Regions from separate parts of the Enteractinococcus fodinae genome, predicted to be linked through region 1. Evidence: predicted binding sites of a transcription regulator. Region 1 holds the regulator's gene; each other region holds the start of a gene.
What was found. The regulator HspR, encoded in region 1, represses chaperone genes until heat shock. The targets are predictions, from matches to a motif close to AAGTTGAGTCNNNNNGACTCAACTT.
Positions count from the first base shown of each region.

Region 2: the regulator HspR is predicted to act here: its motif matches at 5,163-5,187, upstream of J2S62_RS11885 (ATP-dependent Clp protease ATP-binding subunit).
Region 3: the regulator HspR is predicted to act here: its motif matches at 2,560-2,584, upstream of J2S62_RS04670 (ATP-dependent Clp protease ATP-binding subunit).

Region 1 is NZ_JAVDYJ010000001.1:558,284-566,260, reverse strand. Features, by position in the region: gene trmB (tRNA (guanosine(46)-N7)-methyltransferase TrmB) at 1-434, shown strand, start outside; gene J2S62_RS02615 (glycerate kinase family protein) at 435-1,571, opposite strand; gene J2S62_RS02610 (heat shock protein transcriptional repressor HspR) at 1,555-2,085, opposite strand; gene J2S62_RS02605 (DnaJ C-terminal domain-containing protein) at 2,085-3,035, opposite strand; gene J2S62_RS02600 (nucleotide exchange factor GrpE) at 3,048-3,734, opposite strand; gene dnaK (molecular chaperone DnaK) at 3,816-5,660, opposite strand; gene J2S62_RS02590 (nucleoside/nucleotide kinase family protein) at 5,913-6,536, shown strand; gene cls (cardiolipin synthase) at 6,537-7,977, opposite strand, start outside.
Region 2 is NZ_JAVDYJ010000001.1:2,545,892-2,553,868, reverse strand. Features, by position in the region: gene J2S62_RS11910 (type 1 glutamine amidotransferase) at 1-748, shown strand, start outside; gene gabT (4-aminobutyrate--2-oxoglutarate transaminase) at 845-2,200, opposite strand; gene J2S62_RS11900 (LysR family transcriptional regulator) at 2,313-3,230, shown strand; gene lysS (lysine--tRNA ligase) at 3,305-4,858, shown strand; gene J2S62_RS11890 (hypothetical protein) at 4,868-5,077, shown strand; gene J2S62_RS11885 (ATP-dependent Clp protease ATP-binding subunit) at 5,292-7,826, shown strand; gene J2S62_RS11880 (alpha-hydroxy-acid oxidizing protein) at 7,935-7,977, opposite strand, start outside.
Region 3 is NZ_JAVDYJ010000001.1:970,292-978,268, forward strand. Features, by position in the region: gene J2S62_RS04670 (ATP-dependent Clp protease ATP-binding subunit) at 1-2,518, opposite strand, end outside; gene J2S62_RS04675 (hypothetical protein) at 2,754-3,677, shown strand; gene J2S62_RS04680 (GntR family transcriptional regulator) at 3,674-4,039, shown strand; gene J2S62_RS04685 (peptide ABC transporter substrate-binding protein) at 4,280-5,917, shown strand; gene J2S62_RS04690 (ABC transporter permease) at 6,038-6,961, shown strand; gene J2S62_RS04695 (ABC transporter permease) at 6,954-7,868, shown strand; gene J2S62_RS04700 (ABC transporter ATP-binding protein) at 7,865-7,977, shown strand, end outside.

The DNA.
Region 1 (7,977 bases):
TGCTGCCGGCGGCTTCGGCCCAGGAAGTCTGGGTGTTCTTCTCGGATCCGTGGCAGAAGAACCGGTACCACAAACGTCGGCTGATTCAACCGAAATTCTTGGACCGGGTCGCGCGCGTGCTAGTCGACGGCGGGCTGTTGCGACTGGCCACCGACTGGTCACACTATGCTGCGCACATGCGTGATGTGGCCGAAGCACACGTTGAGTTCGAAAATCTGTATCCGGGCCGGCTGGCCGGCAACGAGTCGCCGCTGACGGCGGCACGCGTGCAGGGCACCGACGATGACAACCCGATGCCAGAGGCACAAGCGCTCGATACCTTGGGCGGTTGGGCGCCGCGGTTCGACACGCGTCCCGTCACCAGTTTCGAGGCCAAGGCACAACGTGCCGGACGCTACATCTTTGACCTGACGTATCGGCGGGTGGACCGCTAATTACCGGCTGACCGAAGCTGCCAGCCAGGTTCGCAGAATGTTTTCGGCCGTGGTGGCCAGGTTTTGCGCGGTGTCGGCCAGGGCGGTGTCGAGGTCTTGGGGTCCGGGCGTGATGCTATGGATTGCCATGATGCCGTGTTCGTAGACCTCGTGCGCGCCGGGACCGATGGCTCCGACGACGGCGATGACCGGGGTGTTGGTTCGACGGGCCACCCCGATGGGCACTTTGCCGGCCAGGGATTGGCCATCGAGTTGTCCTTCACCGGTCAGAATCAGGTCGGCTTGGACCGCGAGCTCATCGAATCCCACCGTATCCAGGACGGCGTCGATGCCGGATTTCAGTTCGGCGTTAAAAAATGCATGCATGCCGGCTGCGAATCCGCCCGCTGCTCCCCCACCGATCAGGTGCTCAACTTCGACCCCTACATCTCGGGCGATCACGGCGGCGGCGTGGGTGGTGGCGGCTTCCAGACGCCGGACCATCGCGTCATCGGCACCTTTTTGTGGTGCAAACGTAGCGGCCGCACCTTCTGGTCCCAGCAGCGGGTTCGTAATGTCGGTCAGCACCGTCATGGAGCGGGGACGACGGACACCCGATGCGTCAATCCGTGCGATCTGGCCCAGGGTGGCGCCGGTGGGCACAAAAGCGCGGCCTGTGTCGTCAAAAAATTTCACCCCGCAGGCAGCGGCTGCACCGCAGCCTAGATCGTGGGTCGCAGAACCCCCGGCACCGACGAGCAGACGGTGAGAACCCAGCCGATTCAGGAGTTCGCCCACCCCGTAGGTGGTCGTGGCTTCGGCGTTCGGTGTCGCGGTCAGGGGCAGGCCCGCGGCGGAAGCCAGCTCGATAACCGCCCGACCGTCGGGGAGCAGCCCGTATGTCGCTGCCACCGGGTGATGTTCCGGGCCGGTGACTTCGACGGTGTGGCGCGTGCCGCCGACAGCGGTCACCAGGGCGTCAACGGTTCCCTCGCCACCATCGGCCATGGGTAGTGCGTTGATTGTCGCCGTGGGCGCGGCACGTCGAATGCCGGTCGCCAGTGCGTCGGCAACTTCCGAAGATGTCAGCGAACCTTTAAACGCATCGGGCATCAAGAAGATGTTCAACTGGCGGGACCGCTTACTGGGTGAGTTCAAAACGTGGCTTATTTAGTGCGTATCGGGGCGCGGATTGTTCTAGCGCGAACCGCACGGCCTGCTCAACACGTTGCTGATCAAAATACTGCCGACGCCGCTCTTCGGAGAATGGCGAGGTCGGTTCGCGGGCGCCGTTGGGCTCTTCTGGGCCGTGAATATTGGTGGTCACCCCGGTCGCGCCGGCGGTGAACGTGCGCGAAAATGACACGTGGGAGCGCATCACGCTAATTTGCTCGAGGAGTTCCCCCACCGTATCGCGCAACTCATCGACTTCGGCTTCGAGTTCCACGATACGGCGGATTCCCTCGAGTGAAACACCGTCACGTGACAACGATTGAATACGACGCAGGCGTTTCACGTCTTCGGCAGAATACCGGCGTTGTCCGCCTGCTTGTCGCGCCGGGACCACCAGCCCCATGCGGTCGTATTGCCGCAGGGTCTGAGGGTGCATATCGGCCAGCTGCGCTGCGACCGAAATGACGTAAACCGGATCGTGTTTGTGACGGTTGACCATTACAACTTAGCCTTCTTTACCAGCTCGGCCCGCGGGTCCACGTCAGCAGTTGCCTCCCGGTACGCTTCGACCGCGGCACGGGCTGCGTCGTTGAGGTTGGCTGGGACGTCAATGACCAGTTCGACCAGCATGTCACCGGTCTGTTTGGTGGTCTTCACGCCCCGGCCGCGCAGCCGCAGCACCCTGCCCGACGATGACCCGGCGGGTACACCGATTTTCACGGTGCCATCCAGTGTCGGTACCTCGATGGTAGTACCCAGTACCGCTTCATCGAAAGATACGGGAACCTTCAGCCGAATATCGTGGCCGTCGCGTTCAAATACCGGATGACTTGCCACCGAGACTCGGACCATCAGATCGCCGCGACCGCCCGAACCTTGTTGGCCTTTGCCTTTGACACGCACCGTCTGACCGTCTTTGACGCCGGCGGGGATGCGGACCTCTTGGTTGGCCCCATAACTGGTGGTGATGTGTTTGGTGGTGCCGCGAATCGATTCCGCAAAGCTGATGGTGGTGCCGGTCTTAATATCGGGCCCCTTTTCGGGAGGTGGTTGTTGAAAACCGCTGAACCCACCACGGCCACCGCCACCAAAACCGCCGAAGATATCACTGAACCCAGCGTGTCGACCGCCACCAGCCTGGCCGAACAGACCCGAGAAGATGTCCTCGAATCCCGCCTGACCACCGCCGGTGCCACCGGCAAAGCGGGCCCCGGATCCCATGGCGCGCAACTGGTCATATTCCTGGCGCTGTTTGGGGTCCGAGAGCACCGTGTTGGCTTCGGTAATTTCTTTGAACCGTTTTTCGGCGGTCGCGTCGTTGGGGTTCGCGTCGGGGTGGTATTTTCGGGCGAGCTTGCGGTAGGCCTTCTTGATTTCGTCGGCGCTGGCGTTCTTGTCGACACCCAAAATGGCGTAGAAGTCTTTTTCTAGCCAATCCTGTGAGGCCATGTGACCCCTCCCCTACTCTTGGCCGGCCGATACCATGACTTGCGCCGCCCGGAGAACACGCTCGTTATACAAGTATCCATTACGGAAGACCTGCACGATATGTTCCTCGGCGACCTCGTCAGAGGGTTGGCGCAGCATCGCTTCGTGATGGACCGGATCAAACGGCTCCCCGACCAGGGCATCACCGTCGTGCTTGACCAAACCAAAGCCTTCCAGCGTGTTCTGCAGCTTGCGTGCGATCGCAGCAAAAGGACCGTCCAAGTCGCCTGCGGCTTCCGCGGCGTCGATGTCATCAAGTACCGGCAGCATCGCTTCGAGCATGCTGTAGGTCGCGTTGTCCTTGGCGACATCACGGTCACGTTCTACACGACGACGATAGTTGACGAACTCGGCTTGCAACCGCTGCAAATCTCCGCGCAATTCGGCGGCCTCATCGGTCGTGGCTGCCTCGTCAACGGCCTCTTCACCGGAGTCAGTTTCAGCCTCTGCGCCGGCCGCGTTGAGAATGTCCTCCACCTGCGACAGCGGGTCAGCGTGTTCTTCATTTTCGGTCTCGGCGGCCTGGTCCTGCTGGCCTGTCTGGTCTTGTTGGTCTTGCTGGGCAGACTGGTCGCGCAGTTCACCGGTTTCTGGGTCGATCCGACGCTTATCGGTGAAACGGATCGGTTCGTGTTCTTCGTTATTGGACTGATCGGTCATGGCTACTCCTTGAAACTCAACAACCAAGGCCGGCCGGAAACCGGCCGGCCTTGGTCATGCAATTACGTGGTGACGTGAAGACTACTTCTTCTCGTCTTCATCAATGACTTCGGCATCCACGATGTCTTCGTCGTCATTGTTGTTATCGGTTGCAGTCTGGGCGGTGTCCTGGTCCGACTGCGCGTAGAGAGCTTCACCGATCTTGGTCTGCGACTGCTGCAGTTTCTCAAATGCAGCCTGCACTTCAGCGTCGTTGTCCTGCTTCTCCAGGGCTTCCTTGAGTGCATCAACGTCGGCCTGAACCTCGGACTTGACGTCCTCGGGCAGTTTTTCGTCGTTTTCTTTGAGCAGCTTGTCAACCGAGTACGCGGTGGTTTCAGCGGCGTTGCGCGCTTCAGCGGCTTCGCGGCGCTTCTTATCTTCTTCCGCGTGAGCTTCGGCGTCTTTGACCATGCGATCAATCTCTTCATCCGACAGCGAGGTACCACCGGTAATCGTCATCGATTGCTCGGCACCGGTCGAGCCATCCTTGGCCGAAACGTGCACAATACCGTTGGCGTCGATGTCGAAGGTGACCTCAATCTGCGGCATGCCGCGAGGCGCTGGCGCAATCCCGGTCAGCTGGAAGTTGCCCAGTGGCTTGTTGTCGCGAGTGAACTCGCGCTCACCCTGGAACACCTGGATATCTACCGATGGCTGATTGTCGTCGGCCGTGGTGAAGGTTTCCGAACGCTTCGTTGGGATCGCGGTGTTGCGCTCGATCAGTTTGGCCATCACGCCACCTTTGGTTTCAATACCAAGCGACAGCGGAGTGACGTCAATGAGCAGCACGTCTTTGCGGTCACCAGCCAGCACACCGGCCTGGATAGCAGCACCTACGGCGACAACCTCGTCAGGGTTGACACCCTTGTTTGGTTCTTTGCCGCCGGCAAGTTTCTGCACCAGTTCGGTGACTGCTGGCATACGGGTCGAGCCACCGACCATAACGACGTGGTCAATGTCTGAAACCGACACGCCGGCTTCCTTAATGACGTCTTCGAATGGACGACGAGTGCGCTCCAGCAGGTGAGAGGTCATGTCCTCGAATTTGGCGCGCGACAGGTGCTCATCGAGGTGGACCGGACCGTTTTCGGTCACCGAGAGGTACTGCAGCGAAATGTTGGTCGAGGTCGCCGAGGACAGCTCTTTCTTGGCCTGTTCGGCGGCTTCCTTCAGACGCTGCAGCGCAATTTTATCCTTGGACAGGTCAGCACCGGATGCCTTGGCCTGTTCCAGCAGCCAATCTACGATGACCTGGTCCCAGTCGTCACCACCAAGACGGTTGTCACCGGCGGTCGAGCGAACCTGAATGGTTGAGAAATCGTCGTCGTCTTTGCCAACTTCCAGCAGGGAGACGTCGAACGTACCGCCACCGAGGTCGAAGACCAGGATCAGTTCGTCTTCTTTACCGCGTTCCAGACCGTAGGCCAGGGCGGCCGAGGTTGGCTCGTTGATAATACGCGAAACGTTCAACCCAGCGATCTCGCCGGCTTCCTTGGTGGCCTGGCGCTCAGCGTCGTTGAAGTATGCCGGCACGGTGATGACCGCGTCGGTGACCTTTTCACCGAGGTATTCTTCAGCGTCGTGCTTGAGCTTCATCAAGATACGAGCCGAGATTTCCTGAGCGGTGTACGACTTGTCGTCAATTTCAGTTTTCCAGTCGGTACCCATGTGGCGCTTAACCGAAGAAATGGTGCGCTCGGGGTTGTTGACGGCCTGACGCTTGGCAATATCACCGGTCAGCACTTCGCCACCCTTGGTGAATGCAACGACCGACGGGGTGGTGCGAGCGCCCTCAGCGTTGGCGATAACCGTTGGGTCGCCACCTTCGAGGACGGCGACCACTGAGTTGGTCGTCCCGAGGTCAATACCTACAGCACGTGACATATGGAATCCTTTCGTAACAAATACTTTGCAGTATCAAAACTTTGCGAGCCTGCTCCTTGAGCTTTCATCACTCAACTTGCCACAGTGAGCGGCCTGATGTCAAACCAAACCTGAGCCGAGCAGACTCAACTTTCTGTCTGCCATATGCAGCGCATAGGGCGCGAAAATTATTCCCGACCCGCGCACCTGTGACGCGCCACACGCAGCTGCTATACCCTTCTAGCGGCCCACAGTGTGCCCTACGATTGAGGCATGTCGCATTACTCTGCAGCTCACCCCCTGATCATCGGGATTGACGGCCGCTCCGGCTCTGGAAAAACCGTCCTGTCGAAAGTCCTGGCCGAAAATCTCTCCGCCGATTACGAGGTCACCGTGCTGCGGCTCGAGAACCTCTATCCCGGGTGGCAGGGATTACAGGCCGGGATGGAAACGTTCAGTCGTGACGTCCTCCCGAAATTAGCCGCAGGCGAAACCGCGACGTATCAGACCTGGGATTGGCATGCCGACGACCAGCCCGACGGCGGCCCCGGGCCAGAAGTGACCACGAAACCAACCGAGGTCATCATTTGCGAGGGGGTCGGAGTCGGTGCCCGAGCCAACCGCGAGCTGCTGGATGTGCTCATTTGGTTGCGCGTGCCCGATCAGGTGCGGCATGACCGGGCGATGTCGCGCGATGGCGACAGCTATCGGGGGAAGTGGGACACCTGGGCGGCCCAAGAACGTCGGATGCTGGATCAAGACCAGATTTATGACGCGGCAGACCTTGTCCTGGTGGCCGATGAGCCCGACGAACGGCATCACACCTCGGCCTTGGCCGTGGTCAAGGCGTTATTGGGCGTGGATCGCAGCGTGACGGGCCCGTCGGAATCCGATTAATTATTGCAGCGCCGAGGTCAGCCGGAAGACATTATCGAGCCAGCGCTTATATCGCGGGCGCGCCAGCCAATCTTTGAGCATCAGGTGCTCGCATTTGTCCTGGTACATGTCGATGATCGCATCGAGTTTGGCGACCTCTTCGGCACCCACGACCATGACGGTCAGCTCCGAGTTGAGTGAAAACGACCGCATATCCATATTGGATGAGCCAAACACCGCAACATCGTCGTCGATGGTAAACATTTTGGAGTGCAAGACGTCCGGATCCGGGTAGCGATAAATGTGGATGCCGGCCCGCAACAGTTGCTCATAATAGGACTGTTGGGCGTGCTGAACCGCCATCTGGTCTGCGCGCCGGACCACCAGCACTTCCACGCGCACCCCGCGCTGGGCCGCTGTGGTCAGGGCGTAGAGCATTGAATCGTCGGGTACCAAATACGGAGTGACCACGCGGATGGTGTGCTGCGCGGCGTAAAACAAATGGTTGAAGGCCCGCAGATTATTCTCTTGCGAAAACCCCGGACCCGATGGGAGCAGCTGGGCCGCTGGTCCTTCGTGGTCCTCAATTTCGTCTTCGGTCACATCGCGCAGTTCGTGGTGCAGTTGTAACCCGGTTTCCGAAAACCAATCGGTGGCAAACACGACGTCCAGGGACGCGACGGTCGGGCCTTCCACGCGGGCCATCATGTCCACCCAGTGTCGGTTGAGCCGGTGTGCCGAGGGACGTTTATACCCGGGTTCGATGAGATTGATCGATCCGGTATACCCCACCAGCCCGTCGACCACGATCATTTTGCGGTGGTTCCGTAAATCGGGGCGCTGGTACTCGCCGCGCCAAGGTCGGACCGGCATCAACCGGTAATACTCAATGCCATCGGCGTCCAGCCGTTTCAGCAGGTGCCGGTAGCCTTTGACCCGGGCGGTGCCGATATGGTCAAACAGCAACCGGACCTTCACCCCGCGTTGGACGGCCCGAGCCATTGCATCCAAGACTAAATCAGCGTAGCCGGGCCGGTGTTTGGGGTCGGTGCCGATGATGTAAAACATCACGTTGACATAGTTGGTGGCCCGATCAATATCGGCGGCCATGCGTTCGAAGGTGCGCCGGTAGTCGGTGAGATACTCAAAGGTGTTGCCGTCCAGCATCGGAAAGCCCGTCAGCCGGCGAGTTAATTTCGAACTGGCGGCCACATAATCCGGGGCGGCACCGACTTGGTCGGGCAGATCAAGGTGGGCCGTGGCACGCCGCAGTTCTGAATTTACCGCGACCTGACGCGAGCGGCGCTGACCACCTAGCCGGTGCGAACCCAATAAGAGGAACACCAATAACCCGGGAATCGGGAAGAAGAAAATAATCAGCAGCCACGCCATCGCAACCGCGGGGCGTCGATTTCCCGGCACAATACCCAGCAGGGCAATACGGATGGCCATATCGGCGCTG
Region 2 (7,977 bases), 2.0 Mb from region 1:
CACCAACGGGCACGTGGCATCCCGCAAAGTGCTGGTCATCCAACCTGACGTACGGGCACCATTAGGCCGTTTCCGTCAGTGGCTGGCAGAATCTGGTGCGGAAACCACGGTGGTGCAGCCCTTTCGGGGCGACCAGATACCGTCCGAGGTGACAGCTGATGGGTTGATCATATTGGGCGGGACGATGAGCTATCACCACGTCGAAGAGTTCCCGTGGCTGGAAGACATTGCGGCGCTCTGCCGGCGTGCCACAGCAGCAAACATTCCGACCTTGGGGATCTGTCTGGGAGCTCAATTGCTGGCGGCAGCCTTCGACGGTGAGGTCACGGTGAATTCGCCCATCGGCCCAGAGACCGGGGTGGTCGATATCGACTGGACCGAAGCTGCCCTGCACGATCCGCTCGTGGGTGACCTGTCGCCGGGATTCCGTGCGACGGCATTTCACTACGACGGCATTACCGCCTTACCTGAGCATGCGGTGCTGTTGGGTCGAGGCGAGCGCTATCCCAATCAAGTCTTCCGCATCGGTAGCGCCGTGGGAGTGCAGTTCCACCCGGAAGCGTCGCCAGAGCTGTTCAGTAGTTGGTGTGCCTCGGATGTAGCGCAGAAACCAGAACTGGCAGAGTTCTTTGCGGAACAGAAGCAGCACGTTGCAGAGGCTGACGATGAGATCATGCCCCAAGTGCAAAAACTCGCCCGAAACTTTGTCCAACAGCTGCAACCCGCACCGCAGGCACAGTCTCGCTAAAGCATACTTTCTGCTCCATAAACCCCGTCCCCATAAAAACACAATGCCCGCATGCTAAACGTTCAGCATGCGGGCATTTTGTCGTGTGTTGAGGTTCTAGGCGTCGACGCTCACGGACTGATCGCTGCGAGTTTCGGCCAGGATATCAGTGATCACGCTCAGGCCTTCTTTCAGGAGGTCTTCACCGATGACCACCGGCGGTAGGAAGCGCAACACGTTGCCGTAGGTGCCAGCGGTCAGCGTAATGACGCCTTGTTTCCGGGCTTCGACGGCAATCTGATTGACCAGCTCTGCCAACGGTGCTTTCGTTTCGGGGTCAACGAGTTCCACGGCCATCATCGCACCGCGACCACGAATGTCAGCGACGCGCGGGTCGTCTTGTTGTACCTGCTGGAAGTGGTCGGTAATGATCTCACCGATGCGGGTGGCTTTTGCAGTGAGGTTTTCTTCTTCCATGACCTCAATGGCTGCCAGCCCTGCTGCCACGGCAACGGGGTTACCGCCATAGGTGCCGCCCAGGCCGCCGGGGTGCACAGCATCCATGACTTCAGCCCGCCCGGTGACCGCAGATAGCGGCATACCGTTGGCGATGCCTTTGGCCAGGGTGATCAGATCAGGTTCGATGCCTTCAGTCTCGGAGGCGAACCAGGTGCCGGTACGGACGAAACCGGTCTGGACTTCATCGGCAATGAATAGCACGTCGTTGGCTTTACACCATTCGACGACCTTGGCCAGGAAGCCTTCGGCGGGCACAATAAACCCACCTTCGCCCTGAATTGGTTCCATGATCACCGCGGCGAGGTTATTCGCACCGATCTGCGATTCCAGCGAGGAGATGGTGCGGGCGGCTGCTTCTTCGCCGCTGAGCCCATCGCGGAAGGGGTAGGAGCCCGGTACGCGGTAGAGTTCGGACGCAAATGGGCCGAAGGAGTCCTTATAGGGCATGTTTTTGGCGGTCAGCCCCATGGTCAGGGTCGTGCGACCGTGATAGGCGTGATCAAAGGCGGCGATCGCTTGCTTGCCGGTGTAGGCGCGGGCAATTTTTACTGCGTTCTCGACGGCTTCGGCTCCCGAGTTCAACAGCACGCTGCGGGTCTGGCCCGAGATGGGGACCAGCTCATCTAGGCGCTGCGCCAACTGGGTGTAGGAGTCATACGGGGTGACCATAAAGCAGGTGTGGGTGAAGTCTTCGACCTGTTGTTTGACGGCTTCGACGACTTTCGGGTGTGAAGCGCCCACGGTCGTAACGGCGATACCAGCGCCCAGATCGATCAGGCGGTTGCCGTCCACATCTTCGAGGATGCCACCTTCAACACGCGAGGCAAACGCCGGGGTCGAAGGGCTGAGCGCTTTGGGAACGTAGGTTTCCATCCGTTCACGCATTTCACGGGCTTTTGGTCCAGGCAATTCGGTCACAAGTTTGCGGGACTGATCTAACGGTTCACGCGACATGGGAAATCCTTTTTGACGGCTCGATAAGACAACGGGTTGTCCTTCCCATTATGCGGCACCACGGCTATGCGCGGCCAATAGAATCTCGTCATCGCAGGTATGCTTAACGGTTATGGACGAGCGGTTACTCACAGCATTTCTCACGGTCGCCGACACGCGCAACGTATCGGTGGCGGCGGGCAAACTTAATATCACCCAACCGGCGCTGTCGCGGCAACTGCAAAAACTCCAACGCCACCTGCAGGTCACCCTCTTGCAGTCGAGTCATTCGGGGGTCACGCTGACCGCCGCGGGCGAAGAGTTCCTGCCGGTCGCACAACAACTCGTCAACGAAATCCATAAAGCTGAGGCGTTTGCCAAGATGCTGTCGACGGGACGGTTTAGCGAGATCACCTTTGCCGCCCCGGGCACCACGCTCATCGATGTGGTCATCCCATTTGTTGCGACCCTGGATTCGTCCGAACTGCACTCCCACGTCATTGAAACCCCACTGGGAAGTTCGCTCGAGCAAGCAGTCCATACCGCCGACTTAGTCATCATGCCGTCTGAGCCTCCCCGCCAACTCGCCTCGGTCGCCCTGGTCGAGCTACCTGTGTGGGCCTATGTCGCCCCGACTCATCCCTGGGCGCAGCGCGACGAAATTCGGCTGGAAGAGCTCGTCGACGAACGCGTCGTGGTCGCCACGCCAGAGTTTATGTCACGACGTGTGCTGGACGGCGCCATCGACGTCGCGGGCCTGACCGTGCCCGATATCGTCGAAACCAATTCGGGTCGCGTCGCCCAAGCGCTGGTCGCCACGGGCAACGGCGTCGCAGTGGTCACCGAAGATGCGTTCTTCGGCCTGAAGCCGGCAAAGATTACCTCGCGCGGGCACGTGCTGTCGGTCGGGTTGCATGCCGGCTGGCGGGCAGATCACTACGCCAGCGAGCAGGTGCAAGCTCTCGCGGAACAGCTGGCTACATTCGCGCAGGCCCGCTATCCGGAACTGACCCCGGGCCCGATCGAGGTCTCGGGGCGCAGTCGATCGTGAGCCAGGGGCGATTAATCCGCCCAAACCGGACATAACGCCGGTATGAGCGGCCGCACCGGGCTAGACTATGGGACGTGAGTACGACCAACACTTCAAACACCAGCCCCTCCACCGTCGACGACGTCGAGAACACCCGCGATCAACGCAAAGTTCGCCAGGCCAAACGCCAGGAACTGCTTGACGCAGGTGTTGCCGCCTACCCGGTTGAGGTAGACCGCACGCATACGCTCGCCGAGATCCGGGAAAAGTACCCCGATCTGGAACCGGGGGTTGAAACCGGTGACATCGTCTCGGTGGCCGGTCGCGTCGTATTCCAGCGCAACACCGGAAAGCTGTGTTTTGCCAGCCTGCAAGAAGGCGGTGCCGCCGGCGAGCATCCTCGTCTGCAGGTCATGCTGTCCCAGGCTCGGGTTGGTGCCGACTCGCTGGATTCGTATAAGCACCTGGTCGATCTGGGTGACCACATTTCGGTCACCGGTGAGGTCATCACCTCCAAGCGCGGTGAACTGTCCATCATGGCGGACTCCTGGACCATGGCCTCCAAAGCGCTACGGCCACTGCCGGTGCTGCACGCCGACCTGGCCGAAGAAACCCGGGTCCGCCAGCGCTACGCGGACTTGATTGTCCGCCAAGAAGCCGCCGAAATGGTCCACAAACGTGCCGGTGTGGTTCGGGCGATCCGACGCACCCTGGAAGACCAGGGGTACATCGAAGTCGAAACCCCGATCCTGCAGCTGATTCACGGTGGGGCACAGGCCCGCCCGTTTGAGACGCACCTCAACGCGTTTGACCAGACGATGACGCTGCGTATCGCCACCGAGCTGTACCTCAAGCGCGCCGTCGTCGGCGGGATTGACAAGATTTTCGAAATCGGCCGGGTCTTCCGCAACGAAGGTGTCGACTCCACGCACTCGCCAGAATTTACGATGCTAGAAGCCTACGAGGCCTACTCGGATATGTACGGCATGGCCGAGAGGATCCGCGAGGTCATCTTGGCCGCGGCCAAAGCCGCCGGCGTCGAACAAGAACTCACCACCCCAGAAGGCAACACGATCGTGTTGGACACCGAGTGGGAATGGCGCGAGTTCTACCCGGCCGTTTCCGAAGCTGTGGGCCAAGAAGTCACCCCGGATACCACCGCCGAAGAACTACTGGCGATCGCCAAAGCCCAAAACATCGACGTTGATGCCAGCAAGCACAACGACGCACAAGAACTAGCGCTGGAACTCTTCGACGAGCTCGTCGAGCCCAACCTGGTGCAGCCGACCTTCGTGTATCACTACCCGCAGGCCGCCCAACCACTGGCGCGCCCGCACCGGCAAGACCCGCGCATGGTCGAAGCCTGGGATCTGATCATCGACGGCTATGAAATTGGCACCGCATTCTCCGAGCTCATCGACCCGGTCATCCAGCGTGAGCGTCTGACCTCGCAATCCGAGGCCGCGGCTGCCGGTGATGAAGAAGCCATGCAGCTAGACCACGACTTCCTGCGTGCTCTAGAATATGGTGCCCCACCAACTGGTGGTCTGGGCATGGGTGTCGACCGGCTGGTCATGTTACTCACCGGGACCGGGATTCGTGAAACGATCCTGTTCCCGCTGCTCAAACCAGAAGAGGGCAACGAGTAAGGAGACACCGTGGACGTTTTCATGGATTACTTTGAAGTACTAGCCCCATCCATCGGGCTGTTCTTTATCTTTTGGTTAGTCATGCGCTCGCTGTTTCGGGGTGACTCCGGTGAGCGCGACGCCCGCCGTGAAGCCGAAGAACGCGAAGCCCAACTGTGGGCGCAGAAGAAAGCCGCGGAACGAGACGGCGACGATGACGCTGTGATCGAAAAGCTGTAACGCTTCGGAATAACGCTGCACCAACTCTGGTTATCCACAGCCTCAACCACTACGTTTGTGGGATAGGAACGGTGTGTGCGAACCTACCATGAGTCAGGGTGACTCAGCTTAGGGTAAATAATGGCACATTCCCTTCGCCCAGCAGTGAACAGCAGTCTCAATACCTCATATAACTCAGTACGATCAGATTCAACAGTCAGCAAGGAGTGTGCCCATGTTTGAAAGATTCACCGATCGGGCCCGACGAGTCGTAGTGCTTGCGCAGGAAGAAGCGCGCATGCTCAACCACTCGTACATCGGTACCGAGCACATCCTGCTCGGGTTGATCCACGAAGGTGATGGCGTTGCCGCCAAAGCCTTACAGTCTCTCGATGTCTCATTGGGTGCTGTGCGCGAGCAGGTACGAGAAATTATTGGCCAGGGCCAGCAAGCCCCATCCGGCCACATCCCATTTACCCCGCGCGCCAAAAAAGTTTTAGAACTCTCGCTGCGTGAAGCACTGCAGCTGGGCCACAACTACATTGGCACCGAGCACATCCTGCTGGGTCTGATCCGTGAAGGCGAAGGCGTAGCCGCTCAGGTTCTGGTACAGCTTGGCGCTGATCTGAATCGCGTCCGCCAGACCGTCATTCAGTTGCTGTCGGGCTACCAAGGCTCGGGCGAAGGCGAAGGCAAAGAACCAGCGGGCGTGTCCCAGAGTGGTTCCAGCCAGGGCCAGCCGGCCGGTTCAGTTGTCCTGGACCAGTTCGGTACCAACCTCACCGCAGCAGCTCGCGAATCGAAGCTTGATCCTGTTATTGGTCGTTCCGATGAAATGGAACGTGTCATGCAGGTACTCTCACGTCGTACCAAAAACAACCCGGTCCTCATCGGTGAACCCGGTGTCGGTAAAACCGCTGTTGTCGAAGGGCTGGCACAAGCCATCGTGCGCGATGATGTCCCAGAAACCCTGAAGAACAAACAGCTCTACACCCTGGACCTGGGATCGCTGGTTGCAGGGTCCCGCTACCGCGGTGACTTCGAAGAACGCCTGAAAAAGGTGCTCAAAGAAATCCGCACCCGCGGCGACATCATCCTGTTCATCGACGAAATTCACACGTTGGTTGGGGCCGGTGCCGCCGAAGGCGCTATCGACGCCGCCTCCATCCTGAAGCCAATGCTGGCCCGTGGTGAACTCCAGACCATCGGTGCCACCACGCTGGACGAATACCGCAAGCACATCGAAAAAGATGCTGCCCTGGAACGTCGCTTCCAGCCCATCCAGGTAGATGAACCATCCGTGGAAGACACCGTGGAGATTCTGCGCGGTCTGCGTGACCGCTACGAGACCCACCACCGCGTGTCCATCACCGATGATGCACTGCACTCAGCCGCCGTGATGGCTGACCGCTACATCTCGGATCGCTTCCTGCCCGATAAGGCAGTCGACCTGATCGATGAGGCCGGCGCTCGGTTGCGCATCCAACGGATGTCGACCCCACCGGAGATCAAAGAATACGATGCTCGCATCGAGAAAGTGCGCCAGGAGAAGGAAGCCGCCATTGACGGCCAAGACTTCGAAGGCGCCGCCTCGCTGCGTGACAAAGAACAGCAGCTGCAAGACGAGCGCAATACTAAAGAACGCGAATGGCGCGAAGAAGCAGCCACCGGCATCGCCGAAGTTGATGAGGACATGATCGCCGAAGTGCTGTCCAAGTCCACCGGTATCCCGGTCTTCCGGTTGTCCGAAACCGAAGCCGAACGTCTGCGCAACATGGAAGGCGAACTGCACCGCCGGGTCATTGGCCAGGACGAAGCAGTCAAGTCTTTATCGCGTGCGATCCGTCGTACCCGTGCCGGGCTGAAGGATCCGAACCGTCCAACCGGTTCGTTCATCTTTGCTGGCCCAACGGGTGTTGGTAAAACTGAGCTGGCCAAGACCCTGGCTGAGTTCCTCTTCGGTGACGAAGAAGCACTCATCACCTTGGACATGTCAGAATTCCAAGAAAAGCACACAGTCTCACGACTCTTCGGTGCCCCTCCGGGTTACGTTGGCTACGAAGAAGGCGGTCAGCTGACCGAACGCGTTCGTCGTCGTCCGTTCTCCGTCGTGTTGTTTGACGAAGTTGAAAAGGCCCACGCGGACCTGTTCAACTCGCTGTTGCAGATTCTGGAAGAAGGTCGCCTGACCGACTCCCAGGGCCGTGTGGTGGACTTCAAGAACACCGTGATCATCATGACCACCAACCTTGGTACCCGGGACATATCCCGCGGTGTTCAGACCGGTTTCCAGTCGGTCTCCGACACCCAGACCGGTTACGAGCGGATGAAGGCCACCGTGCAGGAAGAGCTCCGTCAGCACTTCCGTCCGGAGTTCCTCAACCGTGTTGATGACGTCATTGTGTTCCCACAGCTATCTCGCGACGAGATCGTCGAAATTGTCGACCTGTTCGTCAAGAGCCTGCAGGATCGTCTGACCGAACAGAACCTGAGCATCGAACTCAACGACCAAGCCAAGTACCTGCTGGCAAACCGCGGTTACGACCCCTCTATGGGCGCCCGTCCGCTACGTCGTACAGTGCAAGACTTGCTGGAAGACAAACTGTCCGAGAAGCTGCTCTACGGTGAGATCCCAGCCCACTCGCACATCAAAGTCACCGCAACGGGTGACGGCAAAGATGACGAGTTGGAATTTGAGATCATTGAGCCAACCGAATCGATTGAAGCTCCACCAGAACGTGAAGCTATTGAAGCAGGCAGCGACAGCTAACCTGATCTAACAAAGAATCGCCGGGACCCGCAAGGGTACCGGCGATTTTTTGTTGCTATGCGCCCTTCTAACAACTTCGGCGAACGTCTCTCCACCGGTATCGAACCGTCAACTGCGAGCAGGTCGGATATGCTGTTCGTCGAGATCGGCG
Region 3 (7,977 bases), 410 kb from region 1:
CTCGAATCGGTTTGGCAACCAGCGCGTCGTCTTCCACGGTGACCTGTACGGTATCGCCAGCTCCAACGGCTTCGGCAACCAACAGATCCGCCACCTGATCGTCCAGCTTGCGCTGAATGACGCGACGCAGCGGGCGAGCACCATAAGCTGGCTCGTAACCTTCTTCGGCAATCCAGTCCCGAGCTGCTTGATCGACTTCCAGGCTGATGTCCTGGGCGGCCAAGCGCTGTTCGGATGCTTGCAATTGCATACCAACGATGTCGCGCAACTGCTCACGGGTCAGCGGGTTGAACAACAGCGTGTCGTCAATGCGGTTGAGGAACTCCGGACGCATGAATTCACGCAACCGGCCCATAACTTTCTGCTTGATGTCACGCTGAGTGCTTTCGGCATCACCGGAGACGAACCCTAATGGGGCATTCGAAGACATGTGCTCCGAGCCCAGGTTCGAAGTCATAATGACCACGGTGTTGCGGAAGTCCACGGTGCGACCCTGTCCATCGGTCAAGCGTCCATCATCTAATACCTGCAATAGCAGGTTGAAGATATCTGGATGTGCCTTTTCGATTTCGTCCAGTAGGATGACCGAGTACGGACGACGACGCACCCGTTCGGTCAGTTGACCGGCCTCATCGTAACCCACATAGCCCGGAGGGGCACCGACCAGACGAGACACCGTGTGGCGTTCGCCGAATTCCGACATATCGAAACGCACCATGGCGTCTTCGTCGTCGAACAGCGACTCAGCCAGGGCCTTGGCCAGTTCGGTTTTCCCCACACCGGTCGGGCCGAGGAACAAGAAACTGCCGACCGGACGGGATGGATCAGCCATCCCGGTGCGGGAACGACGCACGGCTCGGGCGATCGCAGTGACCGCATCGTCTTGGCCTATGACCCGTTCGTGGAGTTCGGCTTCCAACCGCGCCAGACGAGATTTCTCCGCCTCGGTCATGCGTGCCGCCGGGATACCGGTGGCACGAGAGACCATTTCAGCGATTGCGGCCTCATCGACTACCGATGAGGTCGAGGCCGGGCGAGCGGCGGCTTCGGCCAGCTGCTGGCTGACCTCTTGCACCCGATCGCGGAGTTCCCCGGCGCGTTCGTAGTTTTCTGCGTTGACGGCAGAGTTCTTCTCCGCTTCCAACTCAGCCAACTTCGAGCGCAGCGCTTCAATGTCAGTTGCCGAATCGCCAACCGGACCACGCTGCAATGACAAGCGGGCTCCGGCCTGGTCAATCAGATCAATGGCCTTATCGGGCAAGAACCGATCCGTAATGTACCGGTCTGATAATTCAACGGCGGCACGTAGCGCGTCATCGGTGTAGGTCACCTGGTGATGGTCTGCGTACCGATCGGCAAGCCCATGAAGAATCTGCACCGCGTCCTCAACCGAAGGTTCACCCACGGTGATCGGTTGGAAGCGACGTTCAAGCGCCGAGTCCTTTTCAATCGTGCGGTACTCTTTGAGCGTGGTCGCTCCGACCATGTGCAGGTCACCGCGTGCAAGCCGTGGTTTCAGGATATTTCCGGCATCCATACCACCGGATTCACCAGAGCCACCGGCGCCGACGACCGTGTGCAGCTCGTCGATAAAGACGATCGTGTTGCTGTCTTCCGCCAGCTCCTCGATCGCGCCGGTCAAGCGCTCTTCAAAGTCACCGCGGTACCGGGTCCCAGCAATCATGCCGGGAAGATCCAGGCTGATGACACGGCGCCCCTTCAACTGTGCGGGGACTTTTTCTTCGATGATCGCTTGAGCCAGACCTTCCACAATGGCGGTCTTGCCGACACCGGCCTCACCGATGAGTACCGGGTTGTTCTTGGTTCGACGAGCCAGGACCTCAATGGTTTGTTCAATTTCCTGGTCGCGCCCGATAACTGGATCCAGGCGACCGGCTTTGGCTTCTTCTGTCAGATCCAGGCCGTATTTTTCAAGCATGGACTCCTCAGAGTCGCCCCCAGCCTGTTGCTGGGCTGCTTGCTGGGCGTGGGCTTGCTGGGCCCCAGCCTGCAGCGACTGCGGGGTTACACCGGCTTGAGCCAGCAGACCACCGGCAGGGGAGTCCTGGTTCAACACGAATGCGAAGAACACGTGCTCAGGGTTGATATAGGTCGAACCCATGCCGCGAGCCACTTGGTATGCATCCAAGAGCACTTTTTGTGCAGAGCCATTCAAAGTTGCAGCAGAGGCACCTTGATCTTCCACCGGGGCGGGTAGCTGCTCATCCACAGCGTTGATAATGGCTTTTGGTTCGACGCCAGCCTGGCGGACGCCGGCTGCCGCAGGGTCATCTTCGAGCATGACGCGCAGAATGTGCAGTGCGTCGACTTCAGTTTGACCGCGTTCTACCGCAAATTTGGCAGCATTGGTTACGATCTCGTGGGTCCGCTTGCTCAGCAAGCGGTTGATGTCGACGGGGCTCGCCTGTCGTCCCGGGCGCTGGCCCTGTAGGAAGCGAGCAATAAAATCGTCGAAGGATCCGCCATCTGAACCGGCGGGGCCGAAAAATGCAGGCATTCTTGTCCTCCTAGTACAGGTGAGCATCCTGCCCACCTCGAAAGTTGAGTGCATCTAACTCAAGTAACGCATCGTTGATTTGGATTATTCCGAAAAGGTTCGAATTTTGCAAGAAAGTTGAGTCATAGTGACTCAGGTATCCGGCCAGCGTCCCTGCTGCGCGCTCATAGATTGTATTGACACAATCAAGCTGGGAGGAGTACGGTGATTGTATTGATACATTGAAAGGTTCGTCATGAGTATCGCTATCTGGATCGTTATAGCTTTGGTGTGCTTCGTTATCCCGGCTACCGCCCTGACCCAAGGAGGGAGTCGAAATCCGCAACGTAAGCAGCTTGCGGCGCACGCCCAGCAGGTGGGACTGCCGTTGCCGGCTGCTATGGTGCCGGCGGTGGTTCAGCGTATCAAGCGACGTCAGCGCGGCATGGGAATTGGCGGCGCCACCGGCATCGTGATCGCCACGCTGATCTTCATCGTGTTTTTCGACAATGAGGACGGGGTGGCCCCCGCTTTACTGATTTTCCTCGCCGGCGCAGGTACGGCGCTTGGTGGTGCCTGGGCGATTGCAGCATTTCGGCCAGACCCCGAAGCCGATCGTCCGACAGTGGCGCGCACCCGTTCGATTGGGTTATCGGACTACCTCACCAGGGGTGAACGATTCGGCTTCTGGCTGGTTCCTCTGGTCATGGTGATTGGTTCGCTCGGCGGGGCCGTCCTGCTGCAGCAGCTCCCCGAGATGCCCGGGGTAAACGGTGTGCTAATGGGCAGTAGCATCGCGTTTGCGGCGCTGGTGACATGGGGTATCGCTTTCGTTGCGATCCGGAAAGTGCTGGACGCACCGGCTCGCAGTGCATCCGAGCTCGAACTCGCCTGGGACGATGCCGAACGTGCTGACGGGTTGCGCCAAGTCACGAACCTCACGATCGCCGTCGGCGGGCTTTCGTTAGTATTCTGGCTTATCTGCATCAGCGAAGCGCTCATCTTCGATGGCTTCTACCGTGAGAACGAACCACTGGCCTGGATGATGGGTGGCATCTCGCTGGCCTTTTATGGGCTATTGATCGCGGTCATGGCCTGGGGTCCGATGTCAGCATGGCTGACCGGTCAACGGAAGGGCTATGAACAACGCCAGCTCTGGCCGACAGGGGTGTCGTCGTGACGGTTTTGCGCCTTGATCCGGCAGCTGAGGTGCCACCATATGAGCAACTGCGACGCCAACTTATCCAGCAGATCCAGTCTGGTCAGCTACCTGAAGAAACACGACTCCCTGCGGTGCGGCGGTTGGCGGCAGACCTAGGGGTTGCTCCCGGCACGGTGGCTCGAGCATATAAGGAATTAGAAACCGAAGGCTATCTCGAAACTCGGGGTCGCCACGGAACGATCGTCGCCGCTCAAGCCCAAGGGGAGCACGGGCCAAAAGCCCAAGAGCTGACTGCCCACTATGTCCAACGGATGCAGCAGCTAGGGCTAACACCTAACGAGATTATCGCAGCAGTGCACCGGGCTTTACCGCACGACTGACAGGCGAGGTGGGTGGGTTCCCAGTACCATGATGTAGATTTCAGCGCCCTCGTTAGGCGAACTGGCACCACTGCCACGTCCGGCAGGTGCATGGTTGCTAACATAGCTCCACTCTCGCTTAAATCAGTGGTTCATCTGCAGGGATACCTGAAATTAGCGTGTCATTCATGTAATATGTATCACACTCATCACTACTTGTAGTAATGAGTATCACATCGCACCTTGATGGAGGATCGACGCATGAAACATCGCAAATTAGTAGGTGCCCTTGCCATAACAGCTGCCTCAGCGCTGGCCCTTTCAGCCTGTGCCCCGGGCGGCAATGGGGGAGACGGTGGCACCGATGACGGTGCTGTTAATGGCGAGGCAGCCCAGCCCGTTGACGGGGGCGGCGCTGTCTCGATTTACAACTGTGAACCGCAGAATTTACTGCCCGGTAACAGCACCGAAGTGTGCGGGTCTAAAGTTCTCGAACAACTCTTTACCGGGCTCACTTCAGTTGACTACGAAGATATTGAAGTCGTCCCCGGGGTCGCCGAGAGCTGGGAGAGTGACGATAACATCACGTGGACCTTTGAGCTGAACCAAGACTGGACCTTCCACAACGGTGATCCCATTGATGCTCAGACTTTTGTCGACACCTTCAATTGGACCGTGGATCCCGACAATGCCCAAGCCAACGCCGGCTTCTACGACAGCTTCCTCGGCTACGACGAAGTCGTCAATGGTGACGTGGAAGAACTGGAAGGCGTACGCGCTGTTGATGACTACACGCTAGAAATCGAACTGGTAGAGCCCTTCGGGGATCTGCCCATGATGCTTTCTTACACCGGGTTCTATCCACTTCCTCAAGACGCCATAGACGACATCGACACCTTCGAATCCGCCCCGGTCGGTAACGGCCGATACCAGATGGATGGCGAATGGGTTCACGATGTCGAAATCAAGATGACCCGTTACGAAGACTGGCCTGGTGAGGAACCGGGTGTACCCGAGAGCATCGAATGGCGAATCTATAGCGATGTGGACACCGCGTACATGGACGTTCAATCAGGCGAACTCGACATTGTCGATAACGCACCACCGAATCGGTTTGCGAGCTTGGAAGCCGACTTCGGTGACAATTGGGTAGCCTCCGAAACCTCATCGTTTACCTACCTGGGCTTCCCGATGTATCAGGAAGAATTCACTGACGCCGACATCCGGCATGCGGTTTCGATGGCCATTGATCGGCAAGCGATTCTCGATTCGATCTTTGATGAACGCCACACGGCAGCTCACAGCATCATTCCACCCACGCTGCCCCAAGGTCGCGAGGACGCCTGTGGTGAGCAGTGTCAATTTGATCCGGAAGCTGCCTCTGATCTCTATGAACAAGCTGGTGGACCCTCCGAATTGACCTTGTACTTCAACTCGGGTGCGGGGCACGAGGATTGGATGGAAGCTGTTGCGAACCAGTTGCAGCAGAATCTGCCGATCGATTCAATTAGTTTCGAATCCTTGGAATTCGCGCAGTACCTGGATCTGCAGGAGAGCGAAGAGATCACCGGTCCATACCGTCTCGGCTGGGTACTGTCCTACCCCAGCCCGCAGTACGCGCTGGAACCGATCTACACCACTGACGCCTCATCGAACTACTTCGGCTACTCAAGCGAAGAGTTCGACAGCCTCATCGACGAAGCCAACGCCGCCGAAGAAGGCGAATCCGACGAGCTCTATCAGCAAGCTGAAGACATACTGCTAGAAGATATGCCAGCTGTCCCACTGTGGTTCCAAGACTTCCACACGGTGTATTCAGATCGCATCGACGGTGAGAGTATCAACGTAGATCCGCGAACCTTCCTGCGCGTCGAAGAGGTAGTCGTCACACAGGAATAACCTCCTACCGGCAAACAGGTATCCGGTCTGTCCGACATAGTGCGGACGGACCGGTCCTGTCCCACGTGAGGTAGCACATGAGCTACCTCAACTTCGTATCTGACTGGTCGAAGGACTTATATGATTCGCTACATTCTTCGGCGCATGCTGCAGTTCATCCCGGTGATACTGCTATCGACATTTATTGTCTACGCGCTGGTATTCGCGATTCCGGGCGATCCGATTCGTGCACTGAGCGGGGACAGACCCATGCCCGAAGCGGTCCAACAAGCTCTGCGCGACCAGTACAACCTCGACGACAACCTGTTCGTCCAATACTTCAAATACATTGGCGGGGTAGTCATGGGCGATTTTGGCACTACCTTCCAAGGGCGCCCCGTTGCCGACATCGTCGCCCAACGTCTTCCCGTAACGTTGTATTTGGCGATGGTAGCGCTGATTTTCCAAACCGTGCTGGGCTTCATCGCCGGTACTCTAGCAGCCCTCTACCGCGACCGTTTCATCGACCGTCTCGTCCAAGTCTCATCCGTGGCTGTGGTTGCCATCCCGGTACTGGCCATCGCCTTCGGGTTGCAGTTGATTTTCGGCCTTCAGTTGGGTTGGTTTCCGATCGCGGGAGCCGGTGCCGGGCTACAAAGTTACATCCTGCCGGGTTTCACACTCGCTGCGGTCTCGACCGCGCTCGTGGCACGTCTCCTGCGCAACTCGCTGGTCGAGACACTGGGCTCGGACTATGTTCGCACCGCCACCGCCAAAGGCCTACCGCGCGGACGGGTCGTCGGGCGCCACGCTATGCGCAACGCGCTCATACCAGTGGTGACCTTCATTGGGGCTGATCTCGCCACCATGATCGGTGGCGCGATCATCACCGAGTCAGTCTTTAACCTTCCGGGGATCGGACAACAGGTTTTTCAGTCGATCCAGCAACAAGAAGGCACCGTGGTGGTCGGGATCGTGACCATCCTGGTGATCTTCTTTGTAGTCGTTAACCTGATTGTCGACATCGTGTACGCCTACCTTGATCCGAGGATTCGTTATGAGTGAGCTGATCGAAGCACGGCACGACCCGACTGAAGCTCGTGCCACCGGCGCGAAACCCGAAGAGGACGCTAGCCTGTGGAAAGACGCCTGGCGCAGCCTACGCACTAACCCGTGGTTCATCATCTCGGGGATCATCCTGATCATTATGGTGCTCATGGCAATCTTTCCGCAGCTGTTCACCAATACCAGTCCACAAGAATGTCTGTTGGAACGCAGCCGGCAACGACCGTCAGCCCAGCACTGGTTCGGAACCGATATTCAAGGCTGTGATTACTACACCCGTGTGATCTACGGGGCGCGAGCTTCAATCGCCGTGGGCGTCGTGGTCGCTGCCTTATCGGTAGCCGTTTCCATCATTCTGGGCTTGGTGGCCGGTTACTTTGGCCGATGGATTGACACCGTCATATCGCGTTTTGCCGACATGGTGTTTGCCATCCCGTATTTCTTAGGTGCCATAGTTTTCCTCAATGTCTTAGAATCCCGCGGAATTCTAGAAGTCGCCTTCGTGCTGACGATTTTCACCTGGCCAATCACGATGCGTTTGATGCGCGGAGCAGTCATGGCCGTGACAAATAACGAATTCGTCCTAGCAGCCCGGGCGATGGGCGCCGGGCACATGGCCATCATGCGCAGACACATCCTGCCGAATTCGCTGGCCCCCATCCTGGGGTATTCCTCAATCTTGGTCGGGCTGATGATATCCGCCGAAGCCGCTCTGACCTTCCTCGGGGTTGGTCTCCAACTGCCCTCAATTTCTTGGGGACTGCAACTATCCAACGCCCACGGATACATCCAAACCGTGCCCCACCTGTTGGTGTTCCCCCTGATATTTGTGGCGATCACTGTGTTCGCGTTCACCGTGATGGGCGATGCCATCCGCGATGCCATCGATCCCAAAATTAAGAAATGAGGGCCGACAAGGTGCAATCGACCAACCAGACCGCTCCATTGCTGGAAGTCCGTGACCTGCACGTTGAATTTCGTACCAAATCCGGCGTGGTCCAAGCCGTCAACGGACT